Regions from separate parts of the Martinezella lusitana genome, predicted to be linked through region 1. Evidence: riboswitches for the same ligand, from Rfam matches in the RefSeq annotation. Region 1 holds a riboswitch; the other holds the start of a gene.
What was found. Region 1 has a riboswitch for S-adenosylmethionine ahead of metA (homoserine O-acetyltransferase MetA). Riboswitches for the same ligand answer to the same signal wherever they lie in the genome.

Region 1 (7,401 bases):
AAGTGGATGCCGCCCTTCAGGTGCAGGGGCGTGCCATAGACCGAAGCGATCGACGGGCCGATCGAGGCGACGGGCACGCCGCAGGAGATTTCGAAGAGATATTTGAAGAAGGTGGCGGCATGGTCGGAGGAGCCGCGCGCCGCCGTGGTGATCAAGGAGGGGCGGGCCGAGGAGAAGAGCTTTGCGATTTCGGCAAAGACGGGCTTTTCTTTCTCAAGCAGGGTCGCGACCACCTCCGGCGACTGGCCGGCCTCGGTCAGCATCAAGGATTGGGTCTCGCTCATAGGTCTTCTCCGATTCTCAATTCAGCAACGAAATCATAGGCATCGCCACGATAGTGCGAGCGGGTGTATTCAACGACGCGCTGGTCTTCCAGCCGGGAAATACGTTCGATCAAAAGCGCGGGCGCGCCGGATTTTACATTCAGGATCGACGCAGAAGATGGATCGAGCGTCACCGCCGTCAGTCGCTGCAACGCGCGGACCGGCTTGAAGCCGTTCCCCGCCAGCGCATCATAGAGCGAACCTTCGGAAACCGCATCCTCGCCCAGAAATTTGATCGGAACGACGGCGCGTTCGATGGCGAGCGGCTGCCCGTCCGCCAGTCGCAACCGGTCGAGCCGTAGCACGGGTTCATCGAGGCGAAGGCCAAGCAGGAAGGATTCTTCCGGGGCGGGGGCGCTGACGGTGCGCGACAGGATCCTTGCCGCGGGCTCGCGGCCACGCGAGCGCATATCGGCGGAGAAAGACGAGAGGCGCCAGAGTGATTGCTCGATACGCTCGACATGCTGTGACACGAAGGTGCCGCTGCCATGGCGCGATTCGATGGCGCCGGAGGCAAGCAGGTCGCGATAGGCGGTGCGAACCGTGACGCGGCCGACCTGCAAGGCTTCGGCGAGATCGCGCTCGCCCGGCAGCGCCGCTCCCGCTTTCAGCAGGCCTTCCTGAATGAGGCCCGCGAGCGCCTGCGCCAGGCGCTTGTACAGCGGGCCGGTCCCCGCTTCGTCGCGCAGGCCACGGCTGTTCAGCTCAGCGATTAAACTGGTTCTATCCATGGAGATTATGTAGAACCTATTTAGAACCAGTCTGCAAGATGATTCTGGCGTGCTGGCTGAAAATCAAACGGCCGGGCGTGATAAGCGCCCGGCCGATGCCAACGGGATAGAGCGCTGTCGGCTCAGCTCTTTGTGAAGATATAGTCGGTTTCCTGCCGCAGCACTTCGCCGGGGCGAAGGACGGCATTCGGAAAGCCTTCATGGTTGATGGCGTCCGGCCAGACCTGGGTTTCGAGGCAGAAGCCGGCGAAGGGGCCGATCTTCTGACCGTCATGGCCGGGAACGGGAACATCGAGCTTGAAGCCGGCATAGAACTGTACGCCGGGTTCGGTCGTGCGCACTTCCAGCGAGACGCCGGAATTGACGCTGCGCGCCAGCACCACGGAGCGCTTGGCGGTGCGTTCCGGCGACAGGCAGAAATTATGGTCGTAGAGCGCCTGTTCTGATCCGTCGAAGCGCTTCATCGATGCCATTTCGCGGAAGTCGAAGGTGGTGCCTTCGACGGAGCGCACTTCGCCGGTCGGCACCTGCTTCTCATCCGTTGGGGTATAGTGATCGGCGGCGATCATGATGTCGTGGCCAAGCGCGTCGTCGCGGCCGTCGAGATTGAAATAGGCATGCTGGCAGACATTGGCGAGCGTCGGCTGGTCGCTGGTCGATTCATAGGTGACCGAGAATTCGCCATTGCCATGCACCCAATAGGTCGCCTGGATCGTGCAATTGCCGGGATAGCCGGCGCGGCCGTCGGGATCGACGATCTTCAGCACGACGCGGTCGACCGCATGCTCAACGATCGTCCAGTTGCGCTTGGCGGTGTTGTCCTTGCCGCCGTGCAGGTGGGTGACGCCCTTCTCGTTGAGCTCGAGCTGGTAGTCCTTACCATCAAGCGCGAAGCGGCCGGCGCCGATGCGGTTGGCACAGCGGCCGGGCGTGGCGCCGAAATAGGAGGAATGGGCCGGATAGTCGGCGAAATTGTCGAAGCCGAGGAGGAGTGCCGGGCCGTGGCCGTCGAGCCGCAGGTCCTGAATGACAGCACCCCAGCTGATGATATGCGCCGTCAGGCCGCCGCCAACGATCTTAGCGCGATAGACTGTTTCACCGCTCGGCGTCGTTCCGAAAACTTCCCGTTGCAAACTGTTTTCCGTCATATCAGCTCATCCATTCCTATCAGAAATTCGAGGCCAGACCCTGCCCCCATTCGCGCCGATCCGCAACCAGTTCGAATGCGAAATTTAGGGGCGATGGAATGCCGATTAAGGCTTGGTTCGGGTTTCTCTTCATCGGCTTCGGAGTTGTCAAACTGCGCTGTAAATGTGCAGTGCATACGACAGATGGGTTCGTTTCCTGTTCGGAATTGTCACCGCGACAATTCCCGCGTCGCCCTCTCTAGCCCGCCGAGCGTCAGCGGATACATCCGGTCGGAAAACAGGCGGCGGATGATGGAGATCGAGGTGGTGTGGCTCCAATAGTCCTCGGGCACGGGATTGAGCCAGACGCATTTGCGGAAATGGCCGGTCATGCGGTTGAGCCAGGCTTCGCCGGCTTCCTTGTTCCAGTGCTCCACCGAGCCGCCTGGTTGGACGATCTCGTAGGGGCTCATCGAGGCGTCGCCAACGAAGATGATGCGGTAATCGGGGCCAAAAGTGCGGATCAGGTCTGATGTCGCGGTGATGTCGACGCGTCGGCGGCGATTGTCCTTCCATACGCCTTCATAGAGGCAATTGTGGAAGTAGAAATATTCCATGTGCCGGAATTCGGCGCGCGCGGCGGAGAAGAGTTCCTCAACCACGCGGATATGGTCGTCCATCGAGCCGCCAATATCGAAGAACATCAGCAGCTTGACGGCATTGCGCCGCTCCGGCCGCGTCTGGACATCGAGATAGCCGTGTTCGGCGGTGGAGCGGATCGTGCCGGAGAGGTCGAGTTCGTCGGCGGCACCTTCACGCACCCAGCGGCGCAGCCGTTTCAGCGCCAGCTTGATGTTGCGGGTGCCGAGTTCGACGCCGTCGTCAAGGTTTTGAAATTCCCGCCGGTCCCAGACCTTCACCGCCTTGCGGTGCTTGGATGTCTCCTGGCCGATGCGCACGCCCTCGGGATTGTAGCCATGCGCACCGAAGGGCGAGGTGCCGGCCGTGCCGATCCATTTCGAGCCGCCTTGATGCCGCCCCTTCTGCTCGGCGAGACGCTGGCGCAGCGTCTCCATCAGCTTTTCGAAGCCGCCGAGCGCCTCGACCAGCTTCTTTTCCTCTTCCGTCAGATGTTTCTCAGTGAGCTTGCGCAGCCATTCCTCGGGAATGGTGGCCGCCTCACTCGCCTCAGTGCCGCCGCCGATCGCCTCGACGCCACGGAAATAATCGGCGAAGACCTGGTCGAAACGGTCGATGAATCGCTCGTCCTTGATCAGCGTTGTGCGGGCCAGATAATAGAAGGCTTCGACGTCATAGTCGGCGATCCCTTCCTCCATTCCCTCCAGAAGCGACAGGAATTCCCGGAGCGTCACCGGAACCTTCGCTTCCTTCAGTTTCAGGAAGAAGAGAATGAACAAGGGTCAGGACCTCTCGTTGCCGATCTCCTCCAGATCATAGGACGTGGTCTGGTAGAGTTCGTTGATCCAGTTGCCGAAGAACAGATGCGCATGGCTGCGCCAACGGTTCTGCGGTGGGATTTCCGGGTCGTTATGCGGGAAATAATTATGCGGCATCTTGATCGGCACGCCGGCATTCACGTCCCGGAAATATTCATCCGCCAGCGACGTGGAATCATACTCCACATGATTGAACATGTAGAGCCGGTTGCAGTCGCGCTCATGCACCAGGCAGATGCCCATCTCGCTCGATTCCATCAGGATCTCGAGGTTCGGCACCTTCTCGATGTCGGCGCGGCGCACTTCGGTCCAGCGCGATACCGGCACGGCAAAGTCATCGGAGAAGCCGTTGAGATAGACCGAGGATGGCTTCAGGTTCTGGTGACGATAGACGCCGAAGGCTTTCTCCTTCAGCGTATATTTCGGCACCTTGTGGAAGTGATAGGCCGCCGCCATGGCGCCCCAGCAGACATTCAGCGTCGAATGGACATTGGTCGTCGTCCAGTCGAAGATCTGCTTCATCTCGTCCCAATAAGTGACCTCTTCGTACTCCAGCAGCTCGATCGGCGCGCCTGTGATGATGAAGCCGTCGAACTTGCGGTGCTTCACCTCTTCCCAGGTATGATAGAAGGAGAGCAGATGTTCTTCGGACGTGTTCTTGGCCTTGTGGCCGCCGACGCGGACCAGCGAGAATTCCACCTGCAACGGCGAGGCGCCGACCAGGCGCGCCATCTGCACCTCGGTTTTGATCTTGTTCGGCATGAGGTTGAGAAGCCCGATCTGAAGGGGACGGATATCCTGACGGATCGCCATCGTTTCAGTCATCACCCGCACACCCTCGTTCTGAAGGGCTTCGAACGCGGGCAGCGTGTCGGGAATCTTGATGGGCATCGTTACCACTCGACCAAAAAACAAAAACCGGCCGCGATCATGAATCGCTACCGGTCCGCACGCGGCCCTTTAGCGACTTATTTAACGTGGCTGCAAGCCGGCCGGCCAAATCACCACAAGGCAAATTCAATAAACCCGCGGCCTCTATCGGTCAATGGGGAAGCGCTTGAGGGAAAAGCCGGTGTCGGGCTGCATGCCGGTGGCCTCTACAGATCTTCAAGGAAGTGCTGCATGCCGTAGCCGAGACGCTGCCTTGCCGCCACGATCGGCAGCCAGAAGAAGCGGAAGCGGATCGGGTCGCTGCCGTCGAACGGCGTCATTTCGAGATGGAGCCAGCTATCCGGCGTTGCTTCGGGCAGGGTGCAGCGGAAATAGTGTCTCTGATGATGGTATTCGCGCCCGTCCTTTTCGAAGCGGTAGTCGTGAATGCCAAGCGGACGTAATTCGGTCGCCGCAAGCCCGGTCTCTTCCTCGAATTCGCGTCTCGCCGCTGCAGCTATATCCTCGCCGGGCTCGACGGTGCCGCCGGGAACCTGCAGCTCGACAGCGGGAAAGTCCGGTTCGTCGAAGACCAGCAAATGCCGGTCGCGCAGTGCATAAATCAGGACTTTGACGGCATCCGGCCGCATTATTTCGACTGACCCCGCGCCATGAAAGCCAGCCGTTCGAAGAGGTGGACATCCTGCTCGTTCTTCAACAGCGCGCCGTGCAGCTTCGGCAGGACGGTCTTCGCATCGACACGCAGGGTGGCCGGATCGACATCGTCGGCGACAAGGAGGCGGATCCAGTCGAGCGCCTCTGAGGTGGACGGCTTCTTTTTCAGGCCCGGCACATCGCGGATCTCGAAAAATTGGGCCAGTGCCGCCCGCACCAGCGTCTGCTTGATGCCGGGATAATGCACCTCGACAATGCGCGTCAGCGTCTCAATGTCGGGAAAGCGGATGTAGTGGAAGAAGCAGCGGCGCAGGAAGGCGTCGGGCAACTCCTTTTCATTGTTGGAGGTGATGATGACGATCGGCCGGATGGCGGCGCGGATGGTTTCGCCGGTCTCGTAGACATGGAATTCCATGCGGTCGAGTTCCTGCAGCAGGTCGTTCGGGAATTCGATGTCCGCCTTGTCGATCTCATCGATCAGCAGCACGCATTTCTGCGACGCCGTGAAAGCCTGCCAGAGCTTGCCCCGCCGGATATAGTTCCGGACATCATGGACGCGCTCGTCGCCTAGCTGGCTGTCGCGCAGGCGAGAGACGGCATCGTATTCGTAGAGGCCCTGCTGCGCCTTCGTGGTCGATTTGATGTTCCATTCGATCAGGTCGAGACCGAGAGCGGTTGCCACCTGACGGGCCAGCTCCGTCTTACCGGTGCCCGGCTCGCCCTTCACCAGAAGCGGCCGTTCCAGCCGGATGGCGGCATTGACGGCGACCATCAAATCCTTGTCGGCGATATAGTCCGCAGTTCCCTGAAATTGCATCGGAAGGCTTTCATCAATATTTGAGGCGCAAGCTAGTCCCTGGCCTTAATCGGTTCAAGGCATGAGTCGGTGTATATATTGAACGTGATCGCCCTGATGAACTGCGTGGATGGACATGTGGGCAGGTGATGGTTAACTGACGGTACGTGCGTCGCAGGGAAGTATTGATGGCAGTTGAAACGCAAGCCGCGCCGAATAATCAGGGAAACGACCGGGTCGGATACGATTTCAGCGTTCTCTATCGGCTGAGGATGATGTTTTCCGCCTTTTGGGGTTCGGCGGTCCGCATCAAGATCATTTCGCTGACAGTCTCGCTGTTCGTGATCATTATGGTCACGGCCTATGTCCAGGTCCTGCTCAATAGTTGGAATGCGCCGTTTTATGATTCGCTGGCGCGGCGCGATACTGGCGCCTTCTTCCACCAGCTTGGCGTTTTCGGCATCATTGCCGGCTCGCTTCTCGTCCTCAATGTCATCCAGGCCTGGTTCAACCAGATGACCGCGCTCTATATGCGCGAGGGCCTGGCGCGCGATCTCGTCGATCAATGGCTGAAGGCCAAGCGCGCCCTTCGTCTCGCCTCTTCCGGCCTGATCGGCGTCAATCCCGACCAGCGACTGCACGAGGATGCGCGCAATCTCGCTGAGAGCACCACGGGCCTGGCGATCGGCCTGGTGCAGGCGACGATCCTGCTCCTGAGCTTTATCGGCGTGCTCTGGGAACTGTCCAATGGCATGGTCTTCCATTACAACGACATGAGCTTCTCGATCCCCGGCTACATGGTCTGGGCGGCGATCATCTATGCCGGTTCGGCGTCGTTCCTCAGCCAGTTTGTCGGCCGCCGGCTGGTGCGGCTGAATGCTGACCGCTACTCCAAGGAAGCCGAACTGCGCTTTGCGCTGATGCATGCCAACGAACATATGCCGGCGATCACCATTGCCAGCGGTCAGGAGAACGAGCGCCGGCGGATCAATCTCGATATTTCCGCCGTGCTTGCCGTCATCCGCCAGCTTGCCATCGCCAATACCAATCTCACATGGGTCTCGGCCGGCTACGGCTGGCTGGTGCTGATCATTCCGATCCTGGTGGCTGCGCCCGCCTATTTCTCCGGCGGGCTGACTTTTGGCCAGCTGATGGTGGCGGTCGGCGCCTTCAATCAGGTCAATACGGCCCTGCGCTGGTATGTCGCCAACTTCGGGCCGATCGCCGAATGGCGCGCGACGCTGATGCGCGTCACCGATTTCCGCCAAGCGCTGATGGAAATGGACGATACGACGCCGATGCCGCACACCATCACCTTCGACCAGGCAGCCCCCGGTACGATGGCATGGACCGACATGGAGATTTCCACCAAGACCAGTGAGGATGCCATGGAAAATGGCTTCCGCATTCGCGAGGGCTCGG
Region 2 (7,401 bases), 770 kb from region 1:
ACCGCGACGAGGCCGGCAAGCCGCGCCATCGCTGGCGGGCGGGCGGCCTTATCGCGCAGTTCCTGCCCGAAGCGCCGGAGCGCATGCGCCAGCCGGATCTTCACGGTGGCGACGGCGACATCAACCCGCGCTATCACGTCGAGGACGATGCCTGGGACGAAGCCCGGACATTGGTCGAAACCATCGATGCCGATGAACTGACCGACCCGCAGGTCGGCACGGAACGTCTGCTGTTCCGTCTCTTCCACGAGCGCGGCGTGCGTGTCTATGAACCGAAGGCAGTCTTCGACCGTTGCACCTGTTCGCGCGACAAGCTGAAGGGCGTGTTGCAGGGCTTTTCCGCCGAGGAAATCGAGGTGAGCCAGGAGAATGGCGAAATCGCCGTTACCTGCGAATTCTGCTCGACCACCTATCGCTTCGACGTCTCAGAGGTAGGGCAAGCCTGATCGGGCTTAGTTCAGCGTCCGCAGCAGATTGGGCGTATCCAGAGAAAAGGCGGGGATCTTGACGTGAAAGAGCTCCCCGTCGTCCGTTTCCATCTGGTAATGGCCGAACATCATGCCCGATGGCGTATCGAGCGGGCAGCCTGACGAGTATTCGTAGGTATCGCCGGGGCCAAGCCGGGGCTGCTCGCCGACGACGCCAGGCCCGGTCACCTCATCCACCAGCCCGTTCTGATCGGTGATGTGCCAATAGCGTGTCACCAGCCGGACATTGAGGGCGGAATGGTTGGAAATGACGATGCGATAACCCCAGACATAGCGGTCGTCATCCGGATCGGATTGCTCCTCCAGATAAAACGGTTCGACGACGACTTCGATATCCCGTGTTAGAGCGCGATACATGCCTGACACCTTGGTCATTACTCCGAAACGTCGTGCGTTCCAATAAACGCACATCGGACGCTCCAGCATTTTAAGTCTAGGGCATCTGCTCCGCTATCCATCATCCCACGAAAGCGGGACATCTAGCGGTATCCTATACACAACCTGTCCCGTCAAGGAACGGATCGGTCAAAACCCCTACAACGGGTAAATCATACGGCTTTTCAGGGACTAAGGCTAGTTCCAAGGCCAATCGGCCTTAGCCGAAGCCGTCAGGCACGCCTGCTGGCAGGGCGTGCCGGCCCGTCCGAACGAGATCCGGGCGGGCCGGGATGGAAAACTCAGGCTGAAACCTGCTCCAGCGCGCGGGCGAAATCCTCGACCAGATCGTCGCCATCCTCGATGCCGGCGGAGAAGCGCACGGTGCCCGGCGAGATGCCGAGTTCTGCGCGGGCCTCGTCGCTGAGGTTCTTGTGCGTGGTGGTGGCCGGATGCGTGATGAGGCTCTTGCTATCGCCGAGATTGTTGGAGATCCTGACAATCTCCAGCGCGTTCTGCAGCTTGAAGGCTGCTTCCTTGCCGCCCTTCAGCTCGAAGGCCACCAGCGTCGAGCCGCCGGTCATCTGCTTGGCGATGATATCGGCCTGCGGGTGATCCTTGCGGCCGGGATAGATCACCTTGGCAACCTTGCCCTGATCGGCGAGGAAATCGGCGATCTTGGCGGCATTTGCAGTCTGTTGTGCGACCCGCAGCGGCAGCGTCTCGATGCCCTTCAGCAGCGTCCAGGCGGTAAACGGCGACATGGCCGGACCGGTATGGCGGAAATAATCCTGCAAGTTCTCGTCGATCCACTGCTTGTCGGAGAGGATGACGCCGCCGAGCGAGCGGCCCTGGCCGTCGATATGCTTGGTGGCGGAGTAGACGACGATATGGGCGCCGAGTTCCAGCGGCTTCTGGAATAGCGGCGTCGCGAAGACGTTGTCGACCACAACCTTGGCGCCGATCTGGTTGGCGAGCTTGGCAACAGCGGCAATATCCACCACTTCCAGTGTCGGGTTGGTCGGGCTTTCCAGGAAGAACACCTTGGTTGTGGGACGGATTGCCTTTTCCCAGTTCTCGATGAAGCGGCCGTCGACCAGCGTGCACTCGATGCCGTATTTCGGTGCCAGCGTCTCGACGACCCAGCGGCAGGAGCCGAACAGGGCGCGGGCAGCGACGATGTGATCGCCGGCCTTCAGCTGGCAGAGAATGGCGGCGGTAACGGCGGCCATGCCGGAGGCGGTGGCGCGAGCATCTTCCGCGCCTTCCAGCGCACACATGCGCTTTTCGAACATGTCATTGGTGGGGCTGCCGTAGCGGGCATAGATGAAACCGTCTGTCTCGCCCTTGAAGCGCGCCTCGGCGGCTTCCGATGTGTCGTAGACAAAGCCCTGGGTCAGATAGATCGCTTCGGATGTTTCGCCGAATTGCGAGCGGAGCGTTCCGCTGTGAACGAGTTGGGTTGCTGGGCGCCAAGTCTTGCTCATGCCATCACCACTTTCAAAACAAAAAAACCGGCCGCAATTGCAGACCGGTTTTCAACCCGGTCTTTTTAGCCACTTATTTAACGTGGCTGCAAGCCGACCGGCCAAATCACCACGGGATAAGTTGCAATACTGCTGTTGACCGCTTGCGTCAATTCCCTGAGTTTGGTTTTGTCCCTCGCAAATTATGGATGAGGCATGATGGCTCGCAATACTGGAATTTTAGCCGATCGCGCCATTGCCGCGCTTTACGAGGCGGGACGGCTGACGAGCGAACGGGAGCTGGACGTCGATCAGATCCAGCCGGCGAGCCTTGATCTGCGGCTCGGCGGGCATGCTTTCCGCGTCCGCGCCAGCTTTATGCCCGGCCCATCGCATCTCGTCGCCGACAAGCTCGACCGGCTGAAGCTCCACGTCATCGATCTTTCCGAAGGCGCTGTCCTGGAAACCGGTTGCGTCTACATCGTGCCCTTGATGGAACGCCTCGACCTGCCGGCCGACATGTCGGCATCGGCCAATCCGAAAAGCTCGACCGGCCGCCTCGACATCTTCACCCGCGTCATCACAGACCGGGCGCAGGAGTTCGACAAGATCCCGGCTGGTTATTCCGGCCCGCTCTATCTGGAGATCAGCCCGCGTACCTTCCCGATCGTCGTGCGTCGCGGCTCGCGCCTGTCGCAGATCCGTTTCCGGGTCGGCAAGGCGCTGCTGAGCGAAGCCGAACTGATAGCGCTGCACGAGAGCGAAACGCTGGTTGCCAGCAAGCTGCCGAACGTTACCGGTGGCGGCATCGCGCTGTCGATCGATCTTGCCGGCGACAAGGAAGGCCTGATCGGCTATCGCGGCAAGCACCACACCGCCGTCGTTGATGTCGACAAGAAGGCGCAGCACGATATCTTCGATTTCTGGGAGCCGCTCTATAGCCGTGGCCGCACCGAACTGATCCTCGATCCGGACGAGTTCTATATCCTCGTTTCGCGCGAGGCCGTGCATGTGCCGCCGCATTATGCCGCCGAGATGACGCCCTTCGACCCCCTGGTCGGCGAGTTCCGCGTCCATTATGCCGGCTTCTTCGATCCGGGCTTCGGCCATGCGCCCGCCGGCGGCCGTGGCAGCCGCGCCGTGCTGGAAGTGCGCAGCCACGAAGTCCCCTTCATCCTGGAAGACGGCCAGGTCGTCGGCCGTCTGGTCTATGAACATATGCTGGAGCAGCCCGAAAGCCTCTACGGCTCCGGCCTCGGCTCGAACTATCAGGCACAGGGCCTGAAGCTGTCGAAGCATTTCCGGCTGTGATCACTCAGTTGCCGGCCTTGACAGAGGCCGGCAACTGTTGGACATCTCCGGATATCAGGCGGGTGTAGCTCAATGGTAGAGCAGCAGCTTCCCAAGCTGAATACGAGGGTTCGATTCCCTTCACCCGCTCCAAGTTCACGACAGACGCGGAATTTCCGGCTTCAGACGCTTGGCGACTAGAGCCGACCGCGACGATCGAATGTCGCCACGATAAAACCTTTGTTTGTTCAGGTTGCTGACAGACAACCATGACAGAAGGTCGTCCCTAACCGGAACGGACCAGATGCTCAACTTTGCGTCATTCTACAGACTGAAGGCGATTTTTATGCGCGGCGTGCTGCGGATCTCCCGCCGCACGAAGGTCCCGCGCGGCACGACGATCATCTGGAAGGATGGCGGCGTTCGCATCGGCGCAAAGGCTTTTATCCGCAATGGCGTCGTCATCGACGCACAGCGCGGCAGCATCGAGATCGGCGATCATGCCTCGCTCAATGACTACGTCATTCTGCTGGGACGCGGTGGGATTACCATCGGCAACGACGTGCGGATTGCCGCCCACGCGATGGTCGTGTCGTTCGATCACAATTTCGATGATCCGACACAGCTCATCCGCATGCAGGGTGTGACCAAGAAGCCCGTTATCATCGAGGACGATGTCTGGATCGGCGCCGGAGCGAAGATTCTCGGCGGCTCGCACATCACCAGGGGCTGTGTCATCGGCGCGAATGCCGTCGTCAAGGGAAAGACCGTGCCCTATGGCATCTATGTCGGCGCCCCCGCGAAATTGATCAGGCGGCGAGGGGAAAAAGGCAAGGCCACGCCCGCAAAACTCGAATTGCTTCCGCCCCTCAAACGGATCGCGGATCGCTAGGCAAAACTGCCTTTGCGGCCGATGATTTTGCCCTGTCCTATCGGAAGTTTCCGGTTCGTGGCACGGCGCGATATTCCCCCTGCGGGATGACTCTGCTAAACCGGCCTTCAAATCGGAAAGCTGGACACCCGACCCGGAGGCTTAGTCATCGTCATGCGCGTTTGCCTTTCGTCGTTGATATCCTTGGCAAGATCCGTGGCAGGCGCAGTGCTGATGGCTGCCTCCTGCGCCATACCCGTCGCTGCGCAGCAGGCGCCGTCGACCAATTTGCCGGTTCTCTTCGATGCGCGCGAACGGCTGCCTAAACCGGATCTTTCCACGCTGGTCAGACTGCGCTTCCTGACCTCCGTTGACTTCCCGCCCTTCAATTTTGCCGATCAGAACGGCAAGCTCTCGGGCTTTCATGTCGATCTCGCCCGCGAGATCTGCGACGAACTCGGCATATCGGACAAATGCCAGATCCAGGCGCTGCCCTTCGAGGAGCTCCAGGGCGCGCTTTCGGCGTCGCAGGGGGATGCCGTGATTGCCGGTGTCGCGGTCACGCCGGAGCTTCGCAAGAGTTTTGCCTTCTCGCGCCCCTTCCTGATGCTGCCCGCCCGGTTTGTCCGCAATCTCAAGGCGCCGATCGACGGCCGGACGGCGGCAGCCCTTGCCGGCCATTCGGTCGGCGTGGTCAAGGGCACGACGCATGAAGCGATGCTCTCAGCCTTCTTTCCGGCGATCAAGCCGGTGCCCTTCGACGACAAGGACGCGCTTCTGGCTGCGATCAAGGATGGCAAGGTTGAAGCCGGCTTTGCCGATGGATTGCAACTCTCCTTCTGGGTGTCGTCGCCATCAGCCGAAAAATGCTGTGCTTTGTTCGACGGTCCCTATCTCTCTCAGCAGTTTCTTGGCGAGGGCATGACTATCATGCTGCGCGAAGAGGACGCCGATCTGACGGCGGCGATCAACCATGCCCTGGCGACCCTATCGCGCAATGGCCGGCTGCAGGAAATCTACCTGCGTTACTTCCCCTACGGGCTCTACTGACCGAGCCTTTCAGCCCTTGCGGTAGCGGGCAATGGCGCTGCGCTCAATGGCGGCGCAGGTAAGCTTGCCGAGATCGAGGCGGTCGCGCAGCAGGCTCAGCAGGCGCAGTTCCTCGGCCTTGACCGACAAGTCGGCGGAAGCGACTTCGACAGCAAGCGCGTAAGCGGTGTCGTAGAGCCGTGGCGGCAGGGTGTCGCGCACGGTTTCCAGGACGATGTCGAGCCCTTCTGTGCCGGCCAGAAGCCTGGCGCAGTCGCGCGAAACATCGATCAGTTTTTCGTCATCGAAGCCCTTGAAGACCGGCAGCGCATGGATGAGCTCACCGATCCGAGTCATCTCCCGGTCGTTCATCGTTCGGTCGACGGCGGATGCCATGACCATGACGTAGATCAGGGCCTCTTGGGCGGAAAGCGGCTTATTCATAACGAAACAAAATCCTTTGAAACTGGCGGCAGACTAGAAAATCATGTCTCTCATGACAAGAGCCGGTGGCGGAAGCGTGGCGTCAGATCGGATTAAGCGGATCTTCTTTGGCTGGAGCTGGCGCGAGCGTCGATTTCCGGCCCTTGCGCGGGTCGTCGCCATAGATGCCGCGCTTCTGCTGCTTTGCCTGTTCCGCAACCGCCTCCAGCGGCGATCCGGCCTCCGGCTCCGCCCAGCCGAAACGAACGAGCCACTCGCTGAGGTCGATGCGAACATAGCGGCAGTGTCCCGTCACCGTGCCTTGCCAGGTTGCGCTCGGCAGGTCGCAATCGATGATACGGCCGCGCAGATACATGCGGAAAGCCGTGCGCGCCGCTGTCCCGCAGGGCCAGCTCTTGCCATTAGACCCGGCGCACATCCGGCCGACATCGGTTGGAATGATGCCGGAAAGCTGCACGCTCCTGTTGCCGACGGTCAGCATGCCGGCGCGGTCGGAAGACGGGCGTGTCAACTCCACGGGCTCCGTCCCTCCGGCTTGCTTCTGGGCATCGCCTGGCGTCTGGCTGTCGCCGGGCGACGCCTGCTGTGAGGACGTCGTCATGGGCACGGTCCGGCGGGCTGCTGCCGCCGCTGCCCTGTCGGCCTGGTCGGCAGGGGGCGGGGGCGGCAATGCTTGCTCTGCCTTCGTCTGGTCTGCAGGGGCTTGTGTCGAGGGGGATTGCTCCGGCTCAGCTTTCTCTGCCCCAGGGGCCTCGGTCTTTATCGTGTCGTCGCCAGTCGCATCTTTCGGAACTGGCTGAACGTCAGGCGTCTTTGCCGGCGGCGCTTCGGATTGCGTCAGATCGGTCGGCGGCGTGCCCTGCGGCTCTGGTGCTGGCTTGGTCGATGACGACTTGTCCTGATCGGCCGGCGTCACCGCAGGCGCAGATATCGAGGTTGCGGCGAGCGGCTCGCTCGGGGCCGTTGTCTGTGACGAGGTGCTATCCGCCGCAACAGTCGCTGCGGGAACGACGGTGCCAGCCGTTATGGGCAACATCTTTTTTGGAGCCGTATCGGTAAGTGTCTGCGCCGGTGTGACATCGGCTTGCGCTATCTCGACCGGCGCAGGTGTTAGCGCAGGCGCAGCGGCCGGGCGGGTTTCCGCCTCGACCTTGCTTGCTGCGAGACCCGGCAGGTGAAAACCGTGCTCGTTCACCTGCACAACAACCAGGGTCAGCCATGAACCGACCACGGCACCTGCCGCACCTGCAAGCCAAATATCACGACGCATAGCGGGAAAACTTTCCTATTGGCTGGCCCAGATGATCCGGGCGATCCATTCCACATCCGCAAGATCGAAGCTGCGATTGGGGTGTTCGGGGTTGAGTGACAGCAGTTCGATCGACTTTGCGCTTTGCCGCGCCAGCACCTTGGCCATGACCTCGCCCTCGCGGGTTTT

Region 2: linked by a shared signal. The riboswitch ahead of HB780_RS28505 (O-succinylhomoserine sulfhydrylase) and the one ahead of metA (homoserine O-acetyltransferase MetA) in region 1 are both predicted to bind S-adenosylmethionine.

What each region holds. Positions count from the first base shown of each region.
Region 1 covers NZ_CP050308.1:2,292,800-2,300,200, reverse strand. The annotation lists gene HB780_RS24885 (SIS domain-containing protein) at 1-284, opposite strand, end outside; gene HB780_RS24880 (GntR family transcriptional regulator) at 281-1,054, opposite strand; gene HB780_RS24875 (aldose epimerase family protein) at 1,177-2,202, opposite strand; gene HB780_RS24870 (vWA domain-containing protein) at 2,412-3,599, opposite strand; gene metA (homoserine O-acetyltransferase MetA) at 3,603-4,529, opposite strand; SAM riboswitch at 4,579-4,656, opposite strand; gene HB780_RS24860 (NUDIX hydrolase) at 4,736-5,158, opposite strand; gene HB780_RS24855 (AAA family ATPase) at 5,158-6,000, opposite strand; gene HB780_RS24850 (ABC transporter ATP-binding protein/permease) at 6,168-7,401, shown strand, end outside.
Region 2 covers NZ_CP050308.1:3,062,466-3,069,866, forward strand. The annotation lists gene HB780_RS28495 (Hsp33 family molecular chaperone) at 1-446, shown strand, start outside; gene apaG (Co2+/Mg2+ efflux protein ApaG) at 453-845, opposite strand; gene HB780_RS28505 (O-succinylhomoserine sulfhydrylase) at 1,166-2,350, opposite strand; SAM riboswitch at 2,395-2,473, opposite strand; gene HB780_RS28510 (2'-deoxycytidine 5'-triphosphate deaminase) at 2,546-3,640, shown strand; tRNA gene HB780_RS28515 (tRNA-Gly) at 3,699-3,772, shown strand; gene HB780_RS28520 (acyltransferase) at 3,924-4,511, shown strand; gene HB780_RS28525 (transporter substrate-binding domain-containing protein) at 4,725-5,540, shown strand; gene HB780_RS28530 (tellurite resistance TerB family protein) at 5,550-5,963, opposite strand; gene HB780_RS28535 (thermonuclease family protein) at 6,046-7,233, opposite strand; gene HB780_RS28540 (S24 family peptidase) at 7,249-7,401, opposite strand, start outside.